DNA from 2 places in the Clostridium algidicarnis genome. Region 1 is predicted to be linked to the other one. Evidence: a T-box and tRNA genes for the amino acid it is inferred to sense, from the RefSeq annotation. Region 1 holds a T-box; the other holds one or more tRNA genes.
What was found. A T-box is a leader RNA that pairs with one kind of tRNA and senses whether it is charged. The one in region 1 lies ahead of proS (proline--tRNA ligase), so its partner is inferred to be a tRNA-Pro.
Positions count from the first base shown of each region.

Region 1 (7,827 bases):
GATGTTTTTTACTTAATTTAAATGGACTTAACATATTTATGGCTTTATTTTATTCCTTTTTAGATTTGGTAAAGTATGTACTTAATTCTTTAGCAGATCCATGGAATGCAGGCATAATATTACAATGTTTAACAATAGGAGGGCTTATAGCACTTATAACAAAGATGGGTGGAACAAAGGCAGTTGCAAAAGCTCTTGCTAAAAAGGCTAAAGGGCCCATAAGTGCTCAGGTAATAACTTGGCTTTTAGGTCTACTTGTGTTCTTTGATGATTATGCAAATTCATTAATAGTAGGGCCTATAATGAAACCAGTAACGGATAGTATGAAGGTGTCAAGGGAGAAACTCGCCTTTATAATTGATGCCACAGCAGCTCCCATTGCAGGGATTGCGCTTATATCCACTTGGATTGGATATGAACTAAGTTTAATAAAAGATGGATATTTAGCAATAGGGCAAGAAGTTGATGCTTTTGGAATGTTTATATCTACAATACCTTATAGATTTTATAATATATTTATACTTTTGTTTACCTTATTTACTGCCATATTTTTAAGAGAATTTGGACCTATGCTTAAGGCTGAAAGAAGAGCTAGGACAACAGGCAAGGTTATGAGTGATACAGCAAATCCTATGTTAGTAGAAAATGCGGATGAGATGGAACCAAAAGAAGGTATAAAGCTTAGCATATGGAATGCTATAATTCCTATAGGAACTCTCATTATAGGAGCCTTTGCAGGTTTTTATTATAATGGATATGTAACGATAATGGCAGGGGAAGATGCGGTAGCGCAATCTATTATAACTTCATCACCACTTTCAATAAGAGCTATACAAAGCGCCTTTGGAAATGCAGATGCATCTATAGTTATATTTCAAGCAGCCTTACTTGCATCTATAGTAGCTATAATAATGGGTATTTCTAAAAAGATATTTAAAATAGGTGAGGCCATAGATATATGGGTTGGCGGAATGAAATCACTTATTATAACTGGAGTTATTTTATTATTAGCTTGGTCATTGAGTAGCGTTATAAAAGAACTTGGTACAGCAAAATACTTAGTATCATTATTATCGGATACTATACCACAGTTTTTATTACCTGCTCTTATATTTCTTTTAGGATCAATAATATCCTTTGCAACAGGAACGGCATATGGAACTATGGGGATATTAATGCCACTTACAATTCCACTAGCAAGCTCAATGTCATCAGATCCAAAGTTTGTTATTATGAGCATAGGAGCAGTACTTACAGGTGCAATATTTGGAGATCACTGTTCTCCAATTTCAGATACAACTATACTGTCCTCTATGGGGGCTGGGTGTGATCATTTAGATCATACTAAGACACAGATATGGTATGCTATATTTGTAGCAATGTTTGCAGTTATATTTGGATATATCCCTGTAGGGTTAAATGTTCCAGTTTATATAGTTTTACCTGTAGATGTAATTATATTGGGAGCACTTGTATATTTAATAGGAAAACCCGTAGAAGTTAAAGAATCTAAATAAAAAATATAAGATTTAATATAGTCAGGTTTTTAAACTTATAGCTAGTAAAATACGAAGGTAGGTTTAGAAATCTGTTTATGCTATTTTATAAATATGGTATTATATAGTTACAGGTATCATATTAATTTTTAGTTATAATATAATATGATAAGAAATAATTAAGAGCAATTTAATAGAAAGGCGGTGAGCTCCTTATAATAGTTAAGGAGATATTATGGTAATTGAAAGTGTAATTGCGTTCATTGTAGCTTTAATATTATTATTTATAATAGTTAAGTTATTTTCCTGGCCTTTAAAGATATTATTTAAATTAATCATCAATGGTGTACTTGGAGCATTGACTTTACTATTAGTTAACTTTATTGGAGGACACTTTGGAGTAACAGTGGGTATTAATGCAGTAACAGCATTAATAACAGGATTCTTTGGTGTTCCTGGAGTAATATTTTTAGTTATATTCAAAAACTTTTTATAAGAAAAAATGATTAAAAATGTTATACATGAAATTAAGTCTAACATAGATCAAGTCTAACATAGATCAAGTGATTCTTAGAAGAACTTATCCAGGGGCGTAGCAGCTGTCATATCCCACCTTGAAGAGGAGAGGGGTGTTACGGATGGTAGCCATCGGATAAATTGCTTTAATATAGAACTTAACCATATTATTATAAAAGCTCGGTATATATCTTAAATAGGATATATGCCGAACTTTTAAAGTTATGAAATTTTAATATTAATAAGCTTTTCCCCAATATACCAAATGAGTGGCATCTTTGCCACAACATACACATTTATCAGATAAATGTTCTTGATTAAAAGGCATACATCTTGAAGATGTTCCTGCTATTTCTTTAATTTTCTCTTCGCAAGCTGTTTCTCCACACCACATAGATTTTATAAATCCAGGTTTAGTATCAGCTATCTCTTTAAATTCATCCATAGTTGTAGCTGAATAAGTCTTTTCATCTCTTAAAGCCTTTGCCTTTTCAAAAAGAGACTTTTGTATATCTTCTAATAATTCTTCTAGTTTCACTTCTAATTCATCTATTGATACTACTAGCTTTTCACGATTATCTCTTCTTACTAGTACTACTTGGTTATTTTCAATGTCTTTTGGGCCAACTTCTAAACGAACAGGAATTCCCTTCATCTCATATTCATTAAACTTCCATCCTGCCATTTTATCTGAATCATCAAGTTTTACTGAAGCTACCTTAGAAATTCTATCCTTTAATTCTCGAGCTTTCTCTAGGACCCCTTCTTTATGTTGAGCAATAGGTACTATAACAACTTGAATTGGTGCTATCTTTGGAGGTAGTACAAGTCCACTATCATCCCCATGAACCATTATTATAGCGCCTATAAGTCTTGTAGTAACACCCCAAGAGGTTTGATGAACATATTGAAGAACACCATTTTTATCTGTATATTGTATGTTAAAAGCTTTCGCAAAGTTATCTCCAAAGTTATGTGAAGTTCCATTTTGAAGCGCTTTACCATCGTGCATTAAACTTTCTATTGTATAGGTAGATGTAGCTCCTGCAAATTTTTCTGTTTCTGTTTTTTGACCTTTAATTACAGGCATTGCAAGAACATTTTCGCAAAAGTCTGCATATACATTTAACATCTTTATAGTCTCTTCTTCAGCATCTTCTTGTGTGGCATGGGCAGTGTGACCTTCTTGCCATAAAAACTCGGTGGTTCTTAAAAATGGGCGAGTGGTTTTTTCCCATCTAACTACAGAACACCACTGGTTATATAGTTTTGGTAAGTCGTTGTAAGATTGAATTATCTTTGAGTAGTGTTCACAAAATAATGTTTCTGAAGTAGGGCGTACACATAATCTTTCGGTTAATTCTTCTTCACCACCATGGGTAACCCAAGCTACTTCAGGAGCAAACCCTTTAACGTGATCTTTTTCTTTTTCAAGTAAACTTTCAGGTATAAATAGTGGCATGTATACATTTTCGTGACCTGTAGCTTTGAACTTGCTATCAAGTTCTTTTTGAATGTTTTCCCAAATTGCATAACCATAAGGTCTTATTATCATGCAACCTTTAACGGTTGAATAATCTGTTAGTTCAGCTTTTTTTACTATGTCTGTATACCACTTAGCAAAGTCTTCTGACATAGGAGTTATGGATTCTACGAATTTTTTATTTTTACTCATATATTTACCTCCAATAGTTAATTTATTTAATAAGTAATATTGATTTATTAGATATTTAAGTTAATTCAATAAAGTAAATTTAAGTGCTTATCGAGTATAATTTTAACCTCTAAATATATCTATAACAACAAAAAAAGATCCTATTCATATAATGAAGGGACCATGGTCGGCGTTACCACCCTAATTAGTACACCATTAAAAGGTATACTCTCTCTTTATTATAACGGAAGAATTCCGCTGCAGCCTACTAAGATTCGGTACAGAGCTCTAAGGTTGGTTCAAAATATGTTCTTAGAAACCTTTCATCTTAAGTTTCTTTTCTGTGAAGAAGTGAATATTTTTACTTATCCTTTTCATAGCCATATATTTAATTAAAAAGTTATAATCATTTAATTAAAATATTAAGTTATAAGTTGAAAAAAGTCAATATAAACATTTGTTGCATAGTGAGAATAAATGCTATATAATAATGCTTATCAAACATTTATTAGGATATAATTGTGTCAAATTTATATAGAGGTTTCTATTTTTATCAAGTGATTCTTAGACACAGGTGGAGTTTGCTTATAAGGAATACATCTCTCCATCAAAGTCTTAGAAGAACTTATCCAGGGGCGTAGCAGCCGTAATCCCCCACCTTGAAGAGGATAGGGGTGTTACGGATGGTAGCCATCGGATAAAAAATAATATGGTTAAACTTGAATAATTATTAGAAGTAGTGAAAAACTAATTTCAAAAAGATATATGTGTAAAAGCAAAATATACAGATTAAATCAAAAGATGAAGGGGACATGATAATATGGCGAAAGACATATTTAAAAATTTAAAAGATGAAAATAAAATATACAAGAATCTTTATGATGGATATTGGGAGGAAAGTAAGTCAGGTAAATACACCGAGATTTTTTCTCCTGTAGATAATAACCTTATGGGTAAGATACAGTCAATGAATAAAGATGATATAGATAAAGCTATTATGAATTCGAAAGAGGCTCAGCTTCTGTGGCAGGAGGTTCCAGTTAACAGAAGATCAGATATATTAAATAGGGCAGCAGATATCTTATATGAAAAAGCAGAGGAACTTGCAGAAATACTTACAATGGAAATTTCAAAGGATAGGAAAAGTTCTATAGCTGAAATCCAAAGAAGTGCAGACTATATAAGATTTACTGCAGATGCAGCTAAAAGCTTAGAAGGCGAAACAATTCCAGGGGATAGCTTTCCTGGAACAAAGAAAAACAAGATTTCACTTGTTACAAGAGTACCTCTAGGAGTAGTTCTAGCTATATCCCCATTTAATTATCCAGTAAACTTATCTGTATCTAAGATAGCACCTGCACTTATGGCAGGAAATTCTGTGGTGTTAAAACCACCAACACAAGGTGCCATATCAGCATTATACCTTGCAGAAGTATTTAACATGGCAGGACTTCCTAAGGGGGTATTAAATACAATTACAGGAAGAGGTAGCGAAGTTGGAGATTACGCTGTAACGCATAAAGAAGTTGATTTCATAAATTTTACAGGAAGTACAGAGGTTGGACAACATATATCAAGTATAACTACAATGAAGCCTTTGCTTTTAGAATTAGGAGGCAAAGATGCAGCAATTGTACTTGAAGACGCAGACCTAGATATAACGGTAGATAATATAGTCTCGGGAGCTTACTCATACTCAGGACAGCGTTGTACTGCTGTTAAGAGGGTGTTAGTTGTGGAATCTGTAGCAGATGTGCTAGTAGAAAGGTTAAAAGATAAGATAAGCAAATTAAAGGTAGGAGATCCAAGAGAAGAAGGTGTAATAATAACACCGCTTATAAATAAAAGGTCAGCAGATTTTATTATGACTCTTATGGAGGATGCAGATAAAAAAGGAGCTAAACTTTTAGTCGGAGGAAAGAGAGAAGGAAATTTAATATATCCAACATTATATGATAACATCACATTAGATATGAGGCTTGCATGGGAAGAACCTTTTGGACCTATACTTCCTATAATAAGAATTAAGTCCATAGATGAAGCTATAAATATAGCAAATGAATCTATGTATGGACTACAAAGCTCTGTATTTACAAAAGATATAGATAAGGCGTTTTATATAGCTAGTAAATTAGAAGTTGGAACAGTACAAATAAACAATAAACCTGAAAGAGGTCCAGATCACTTCCCATTCCTTGGAGTTAAGTCCTCAGGTATGGGTATTCAAGGAATTAGATACTCTATAGAAGCTATGTCTAGACCAAAGGCTGTAGTTTTTAATCTTAATAATGTAGAACAATAAAATCAAGGGAAGGTATACTTGTATATATTTAGAAATGTCTTTTTATTTTTATATAAAGAGACATTTCTTTTTATTTTATAGGTAGAATATCTATATTTAAAAATAACCTTTAATTTATATGAATAGAATCTTAAATTAATTTTAAGAATATATATCAGAAAATTCTATGTTTATTTTCTCTATATTTTGTGTTTGAGAGCTTTCAAAGGTTGGTGTAGTATTTAAGTTATTTGACAGGGCACAAGGAAGATTTACTATAAATTCTGAACCATGCCCATAAGAACTTAATACATGAACGGTGCCTTTATGCATTTCCACTAGAGATTTTGTTAAGGACAACCCTATCCCACTTCCTGAGGAGTTAAGGTGAGAAGATTTTTCTGAATGACAAAATCGTTTAAAGATAATATCCTTTTTATCTTCAGGGATACCTATACCGGTGTCCTTTACGGAAATGGCAATATAATCCCCCCTATCGTATATGTTTACAAATATGGAGCCACCTTCTGGGGTAAACTTAACTGCGTTTGTAAGGAGATTTAAAACTATCCTCTCTATTTTATCAGGATCGCAAGCTATCACCTTTTCTTCTAACTCTGTATCAAATATAAGTTCTATATTTTTATCTTCTATGTAATTAGCAACGGATAATGTTATATCCTCAACTATCTTTATTATTTCGTAATCTTTAATAGAAATAGTATAAAAACCAGCATCTATTTTACTTATATCTATTAGATTATCTATAAGCCTTAATAGTCTATAACAATTTTGTTTTATCATCTTGTTATAACGCTCAAAAGATAAGTCAGTATCATTAGACAAAGATGATTTTAATCCAAGCATCTGCACAGCACTAAAGATTATGTTTATTGGAGTTCTTAACTCATGAGATACATTAGCTAAAAATTCAGTTTTACATTTATCCTTTTCAATAATATCTTTTATTTTAGAACAATTAAATTCACAATCATGTTCCATTTCATGGATTGTATTTTGAAGATCATGTAAGGAAGTGACGTTATTACATATAAGCAATGTACAATTTGTATCTTTTAAATGATAAGCTTGAAAATTGTTTATATTTCCATTGCAATTAATATTTTGTTGAAATTTATAACTATTAAGAGAGCCACATATAACTTTATCAAGATTTATTAGGTCATCATTACTTAATTGGGATTTAAATTCTTGTAAACTTACAACTTTAGATAAATTATCAGAATCGTTATTGTTATTATTTCTTGTACTAATAAAGTTATTTATAGATTTATGATTATAATAATAAATGCTTTCACTACTAGTAACTAGTGTTATATCTTCATCTAAAATTTCTAAAATACTTTTCAAATAAAGCTCACTTTTTTTTGCGGATTTTAGATTTTTAAGCGCGTAAATTAAATAAGCGATAAAAGTAATTAAAAAGATATTAATGAGCACAGAAATAAAAGTACAAATCATATTTATCCTCCTTAAAGCATTTATAAAGTTAACAAAATACGTGTGTAACTTTGAAATAAATATAAGTTACATAATGTTTAATTCGATATATAATTTCAAAATCCTCTAAAGATAAAGATAAAATATGTAATACTTTTATAAACTATTTTTAAAATTAATATGGTATTATGTTTGTATAAATAGATTTATAATATAGGAAGTGATTTTTTGATAAGTAATTCTAAAAGATTGTTTAGAATTTTAGTTGTGCTATCATTAACATTTATATTCTCAGGCTGTGATTTTTATGATGTGCCATCTTCACTTATAAGCTCACCAAAGCTTTCGGCAAATGAAGATTTTGAAGATATAGATAGTGTGGATATAGATAAATTAAGGATATTAGTGCAAAAATTTAT
Region 1 is NZ_JNLN01000001.1:892,858-900,684, reverse strand. Features, by position in the region: gene BV55_RS0104485 (Na+/H+ antiporter NhaC family protein) at 1-1,517, shown strand, start outside; gene BV55_RS0104480 (pro-sigmaK processing inhibitor BofA family protein) at 1,732-1,992, shown strand; gene proS (proline--tRNA ligase) at 2,251-3,687, opposite strand; T-box leader at 3,840-4,053, opposite strand; gene BV55_RS0104470 (NADP-dependent glyceraldehyde-3-phosphate dehydrogenase) at 4,499-5,968, shown strand; gene BV55_RS14800 (sensor histidine kinase) at 6,110-7,318, opposite strand; gene BV55_RS0104460 (hypothetical protein) at 7,637-7,827, shown strand, end outside.

Region 2 (7,827 bases), 530 kb from region 1:
TATTTATAACCCTTTCCATAAATCACAAGTAGACATATTTAATGTGTTCATTTTATAGAACCCCTGTTTTTCGTTGCAATATCCACCATCGCTTAAAACCTCTATATATCTAGGATTTAAAGCTCTCTTTTTTTGAAAATGTTTACAAGACGCACAAATCTTTTCGTCATAAAAAAATTTACTCATTTTCATAAGATTCCTCCCTTTTTGCTAATATCTACCAATAAACGGGGATAAAGCATTTATGAACTTTTAATGAACATTGTTACTTCATTGTAACTTTTATCTTTTTTATGCCCATTTTTCTTAAACTTACCAATATATCTTTCATTATTATGATGATTTATAATATTTAGATCTTTATTTATTCTATGCTTTATACTGCACTTTATGTGCTTTATTATAATTATTAGCCATTTCCCTTCTTTATATTCACTACTCATATTTAATTCCACCAATTATCTCTATATTGGACATGTCTTTTTTACTTTGGCTAGTCTTGAAATAAGACTTATCTTAATATAAAATATAGTAAGGTAATTCACAAGTTATATATAAATTAAGAGTACAATAAGGATAAACATAGATGAAAAGGAGATTATATAGATTGTATAATTTTATAGAAGTTAAACCTAATGACATTGATAACTTTAGCAAAGAACATTTGAAAGGTCACATATTCCAAACTTCCGGATGGGGTAAGGTAAAAAAAGATTGGATTCCTAAATATATAGCAGGATATGATTCTAATAATAATAATATGATTTTATCTTGTATGATGATTTTAAGGAAAATACCTAAAATGACTTATTACATAGGTTATATTCCTAGGGGCTTCGTGGCAGATTATAACAATAAAGATTTACTTATAGAATTCACAGAATATCTTCGTGAATTTTCAAAATCTAACAAAGTTGCTTTTATTACAATAGATCCTGACATACATTTAAAAGAGGATGAAAAGCTAATTTATAATAGTGAGAAGATTTCAGGATTTTTACAAAGCATTGGATATAATCATAAAGACTCTGTAAACTTTGAAGGAATTCAGCCTAACTTTGTATTTAGGTTAGACCTTCCTACTTCTGAAGACAAGGAAGCTGCAAAAAAGAAGGTGTTTAAAAACTTTTCTAGTAAAACTAGATATAATATAAGAGTTGCTGAAGAGCGTGGACTATCTTATGAAACTTATGATAAATCTAACATAACAGATGAAGTTCTTGAGGAATTTCATAAAATAATGGTGGTTACAGGGAAAAGAGATAACTTTATAACTAGAAATAAGGAATATTTTAAAGAAATGATAAATGACTTATTTCCTTTCTCTAGGTTATATATGATTAAGTATAGTTATGCAAAAGACCTTGAAAGGCTTACTGAGAAGCTTAAAAAACAGCAGGATGCAAATTCTAGAGCTGTTATAAAAATTGAAGAAATTAAAAAAGAGCTCTTAGGAGATATTACTGAAGATAAACTAGAAAAGCTTAATAAAAAGCTTCAAGATAATGAGAATAAACTAAAAGAGTCCGAAAGACAAATAGAAGGCTTTAAAAATAGAATGGAAGATATAAAGCCATATGAAGGCCAGGAGTTCTATATCTCTGGTGCTCTATACTTATATTATGGTGGCAAGGCCTGGTACCTTTACGGTGCCTCTGATGACGTTTTAAGAGATGCTATGCCAAACTTCCTTATGCAATACGCCATGATCAATGACAGTATAGACCTTGGCTGCTATTTATATGACTTTAGAGGAGTTTCTGGAGATTTAAACCCTGAAAACCCTTTGTATGGACTATATAAATTTAAAAAAGGCTTTAATGGAAAGTTTGTAGAGTTTATAGGTGAATTTGATTTGGTAATTAAAAAACCTATTTATAATGCCTTTAAATATGTATTCCCTAGATTTAAAGAAATAAGAAGTAAACTTCGAAATAAAAAGTAACCGTGAAATAATAAATAGACTATAACCTTAAATATCTATAAACAGAGCCTAATATAAGCTATGTTTATAGATATTTTTTTACCTTCATGGATTGCATTAAAGAAGCACCTAGCATAACTCCTATGAACATTACTAATGTAATTTTACCCTCAGATGTAAAATTATCAACTACAGCAACTATTAACCCTAGACTTCCTATAATAATATTATATTTTGCATTAAATCTTATATATCCTTCTTTATCCCTAATATTTTTTGTAGAACTTATCATCTTTTCTCGAAATTTCTTATTAGATAAAACAATTATTCCAAAGATTATAAAGAAGATACTGGTTACAAACATAACTACTGTTGTGGCTTTCATAAACATTCCTCATTTCTAATAATATACTAATACTATTTCCAAAATTGTTCTATAAGAAAACTCCATTTAAACTTAAGACTTATTTTATAATTATATCACACACCAATGTTATTAATATACATTGACTTATAAAAGACATTGTACTATAATAAGTTTTGTTAGCGGGGTGTAGCGCAGATGGGAGCGCGCGTGGTTTGGGACCATGAGGTCGCAGGTTCAATCCCTGTCACCCCGACCAAAAAAAGAGATATAGTTTTCTATATCTCTTTTTTTGATATTATTTTTTATAATACCATGTTTATATATGTTTTATTTTTAAATCTTATGGAAAGTTGTAATTATTATAAATTCCCTATTTTTCTTCGTGAATATTTATGAAAATGTTACATATAAAATTATGTCATATAATCGCAAGTATTGGTATAATATTCATATGTTAATGACAAACTCTTATAATAGGACCTATAGTAAGCTGTTACTATGGAAGGAGGATTTTTATGAATAAAAAGTACAATGATATATTTAAGCTCTTGGTTTCAAGTTATTATAATGATACCTTTGATACGCAGGTAGAAAGCCTACTTAAAGATGAGGCAACTAATAAAGAAACCTTGGGTAAAGTAATTTCCACCTTATGTGGCGTGGACATTGATTATGGTGATGACTTTATAATTAGTTTAAGAAAAGCAATTACTGCTTATCAATCAAAAAATAGAGTAGTAGAAAAATTAAAGGATTGTGATATGAGTTGTTCTAAAGATGGTAAAACTACCGTCTGTCAAAGTGTCTGTCCTTTTAATGCTATATTGGTGGACCCAATTAAAAAAACAACTTACATAGATATGGAAGCTTGCGCTGATTGTGGGCTTTGTGTTGAGGCCTGTGATAGTGGTAACCTTGTAGATAGGGTGGAATTTTTACCTGTACTAGACTTACTTAAATCTGATAAACCTGTAATCGCAGCTGTAGCTCCTGCAATTTCTGGTCAATTTGGTGCAGATGTTACCATGGATCAGTTAAGAGCTGCCTTTATAAAATTAGGATTTAAAGATATGGTAGAGGTAGCATTCTTTGCTGATATGCTAACCTTAAAAGAAGCCGTAGAATTTGATCACCTTGTAAAAACTAAGGAAGACCTTATGATTACTTCTTGTTGCTGTCCTATGTGGGTAGGCATGCTAAAAAGGGTTTATTCGGACCTTGTTAAATATGTGTCCCCTTCTGTGTCACCTATGATAGCTTCTGGCAGGGTTTTAAAAGCTTTAAACAAAGATTGCAAGGTTGTATTTGTAGGACCTTGTATAGCTAAAAAAGCTGAAGCTAAAGAAAAGGATCTTGCGGGAGACATCGATTATGTTTTAACCTTCCATGAGCTTCGTGATATATTTGAAGCCTTAGATATAAATCCTTCAACTCTTACTGGTGTTCCTTCTATGGAATATGCATCTAAGGGAGGAAGATTATATGCAAGAACTGGTGGAGTATCAAAGGCAGTATCCGATGCACTTGAAGATATGTATCCTGAAAAACATAAGTTATTAAATCCAATTCAAGCAAATGGCGTTAAGGAATGTAAGGTTGTGCTAGAACAAGTTAAAAACGGAACTCTTAAAGCTAACTTTATAGAAGGCATGGGCTGCGTTGGAGGTTGTGTTGGTGGTCCTAAAGCACTAATACCTAAGGAAGATGGTAAAAGGTTTGTAGATGACTTTGCTACAGCTTCCACCATAAAGGTAGCCACTCATAGCGAAATAATGGATGATATCCTTGGTAGAATAAATATAACCTCTAGAAAAGACTTCACAGATGAAAAGAAAATAGAAATCTTTGAAAGACATTTTTAACCTTTAATCTAGTAATATAAAAAGCTTACAGTTATAAATTAAACTGTAAGCTTTTTATTATCTCTTTTTATTGTTTTGCTAAAATATATCTGTTTTTGTTTCATCTTTAATTTCTTATTTTAATCCTATAAAGGTTGAATGCATTTCTCGTTCCTCTTCTTTTGGAAGGCTCATGTAATCTCCATAAGTTTTTGTAAGCAAAGAATTGAAATCCTTTGGTCCCCAAAACTTTTCACCTTCAAATTCCATAAGTGTTAGTGGGAAAATTTCCTCTTCACTAAACTCATTTGGCCATGTAAGATCTACTCCATAATAAAAATTAGGTGATTTTGATCTCTTGCTCCACTTTAGTGTAGAATACAATATTTTTCTAACTGTCCTATAAGGTATAAGTTTACCTATAAGTTGAAGAAAGGACCTTGTTATAGACTTTATATTTATACCATCTTCAAAGCTAATATCCATTTTCATATTAATTAAAAGCTTGGATAAACCTTTTTGGATTCCATGCTTTAATCTTGTATCTGGAACCCTATCTAGAGGAAATATGTCAATATATATACCATTATGGTAGGTTTTTTCTTCCTCACCCTTTTCTATAAGCACACTACTGTTATGTCTTATCTTCATAGGTATATTGTACAAATCATAATTTGGATCTGTATCTACTGTCTGTAAAAAAAGCTCCTTTGGTAGCTCATCTTTTGCTACTTCTTTAAATATTTCATAATCATTTCTAGGCATTGCTATATCCAAATCGTCATCCCAAGGTATGAATCCCTTATGCCTTACTGCACCTAAAAGTGTTCCATCTGTAATAAAATATGTTAGACCATACTTTTCAGATAGTTTGTGTACTTCTTTTAGTATATTTAGCATTATACCTTGAGCTTCCTTTAAGGAGCAAGCTGTAGCTATAGTGTTAATATTATTTTCTTTAACTCTACTGCATAAATGATCATCTACATCATCTAGGGCACTTAATTCATCTTTTATCGACATTATTTATCTTCTCTCCATTACAATTATAATTAATCTAGGTTTAACATTTATATTATATAAAACTAGATTATTTAAATATTATTTTTTCTTGAACATTGTTTTTTATAAACTCTATTATACTATATTCTCTAAATTCTATTATACTATATTTTTATAAATATTTTGAAGATTGTTCATATATATATCTATATTATAGTTTTCAAACAAATATTTATATGCGTTTTCCACCATTATATTTCTTTCATCTTTTAAGTAATACATTTTCGTCATTGCTTCATAAAGACTTTTTTCATCTCTTGTTTTTAGTATTATGCCATTATAATTATCCTTAATAAGATTTTTCACACCTGCAACCGGGGTTGAAATCACTGGTATTTTCATTGCCATAGCTTCTAATACAGCCATAGGTAGTCCTTCTAGCTTTGAGGGTAATATAAATGTATCAAACATATTAAGATAGCTATATACATCCTTTTGATATCCTTCAAATAATACCTTTTTCTCTAGTCCATAATCTTTGACCATTGCCTCTAATCTTTCTCTCTCAGGCCCATCTCCTACTATTACAAGCATACTTCCTTGTATCTTTTTAGATATCTCATTAAAACTATTTATCAAAAGGTCTACCCCTTTTATATCTAAAAGCCTTCCAAGAAAACCAAATACATAAGTATCATTTTTAATATTAAGCTTATGCCTCATTTCTTCCTTTGGAATTATGGATTTACCCTTAAGTTCATTAAAATTAAAAGAATTATTTAATACCTTAATCTTATCTTTTGAAATTTTTTTATTATATTTTAGGTAATGCTCTTTTACCATATCCGAACAGGCAATGGACATTTTGTAGCTCCCCCTATAAAATGCATCTATATACTTTAATGGGGACATACCTTCTAACCAAGGATAGGAACTATGCATATGTGATATCATCGGTATATTAAGGCCTTTAGACGCTATCCTAGCTGCTATGGATGCTTTAACGTCATGAGCATGCAAGATATCTATTGAACTTTCTTTTAAATAAGCTTTAAGTTTTTTTATTTCTCTAGGATTTAACGAACTAAGATCTGCCACATAAGTTTTAATTCCTGCGTTTTCGTATAAATCTTTAAGGTCTCCGCCTTTGCAAAGAGCAAAGGGCAAAAATCTTTCTTTATCTAAATTACTTTCAATATCTAAAACTACCTTTTCAGCACCACTTAATTTATCTGTAGTAACTACATGCATGACTTTTAACTTTTCCATAGCACACTCACCTTCTATTTAAATAAACTTTAAGATGCCTACATAATATAAGCACCTTAATTTATCTTACTCTTTAATTATTAGCTCTAAGTTATGCGGTATTCTTTCATTTTCAGGAGGTAACTCCATGTAATTTCCAAAAAGTTTAGTAAGATAAGCATCATAGTTATAAGGTGCATAAAATATGCCATCTTCAAATTGAATTTCTGTTAATGGAAATATATTTTTCTTTTCAATATAAAAGTTCCAATAGGCAACTTCCATTGAATACCCTATAATATCATTGTCTTCACCCTTAGATTTTTGTATGTATTTATCTCTTTTCTTATATATATAATCAAAAACCTTTTTCTTTTCCATGAATGTAAATGGGAATAATATAACCTTTGCAAAAAACTTTATAATATTTTTTATAAATATCTTTTTACTTTTAACCTTTTCGAAGGGCTCTTTTACTAAAATTAATGTTCTATAAATAGGATTAAACTTTTTCTTATACTTTAGATACTTATCTGTGTCAGTGTAATCATCCATTGGGAATATATCAATAAACAAACCATTATGATAATTTCCTATCTTATATTCCACAATTTCACTATTATTATCCCTAACCTTAGTCCATAGCATGTCATATTCTAAATCTGAATAATTAGTTTGTAAAAATAAGTGTTTAGGTAGCTTTTCCTTAGCTATAAGCTTAAATCTTTCATAGTCAGACCTTGGCATTACAATATCTATATCATCATCCCAAGGTATGAAACCTTTGTGTCTTGCCGCCCCTAAAAGAGTTCCAGAATCTAACCAATAGCTTATATCATTTTCCCTACACATTTTATCTACATCTTTTAATATTTCTAGCATCCTTCTTTGAGCTTTTTGCAAATTACTGTCCTTAGTATTATCAGCCTTATTATCCATTTTTACACCTCATAACTTTAATAATAAAATCTTCTATTAAGTTCTTCCTCTTCTTCTTTTGTTAATACAGATTTTAAACTAAGGTTGTGGTAGACCTGCTTGTCTACATTTGGTATTTGCATATAATTTCCATATAGTTCTTTTAGGATAGCATCTGTATTTCTTGGAACCATAAATTCTGCATCTTCAAATTTCATCTTTTTAGTAATTGGTAAAACATCTTCTGCATTAAAACCCACATCCCAATTTAAAACTTCTGTGCCATAACCATAATTAGTCTTAGAATTTTTCTTTATATTTTCTATTCTTTTATTTTTAGATTTTATATTCATCTCATATATTTTATTATAATCAAATATAGCAAATACAAAAAACACTATTTTCAAAAGAATCTTAATTATATTTTTAGGAAAATTCATTCCCTTTAAAATTGGCTTTTTTAAGGGGGCATTTATAGCTTGTACTTTTATATATGAAAGCTTGTGTATTTTTTCAACAAAGTTTCT
Region 2 is NZ_JNLN01000001.1:1,419,892-1,427,718, reverse strand. Features, by position in the region: gene BV55_RS0107060 (hypothetical protein) at 4-192, opposite strand; gene BV55_RS0107055 (hypothetical protein) at 243-443, opposite strand; gene BV55_RS0107050 (peptidoglycan bridge formation glycyltransferase FemA/FemB family protein) at 608-1,945, shown strand; gene BV55_RS0107045 (hypothetical protein) at 2,010-2,309, opposite strand; tRNA gene BV55_RS0107040 (tRNA-Pro) at 2,472-2,547, shown strand; gene BV55_RS0107035 ([Fe-Fe] hydrogenase large subunit C-terminal domain-containing protein) at 2,807-4,153, shown strand; gene BV55_RS0107030 (LicD family protein) at 4,268-5,155, opposite strand; gene BV55_RS0107025 (glycosyltransferase) at 5,294-6,403, opposite strand; gene BV55_RS0107020 (LicD family protein) at 6,470-7,321, opposite strand; gene BV55_RS0107015 (LicD family protein) at 7,339-7,827, opposite strand, start outside.
Region 2: it has a tRNA-Pro gene. The T-box ahead of proS (proline--tRNA ligase) is inferred to sense a tRNA for this amino acid. The anticodon was not compared.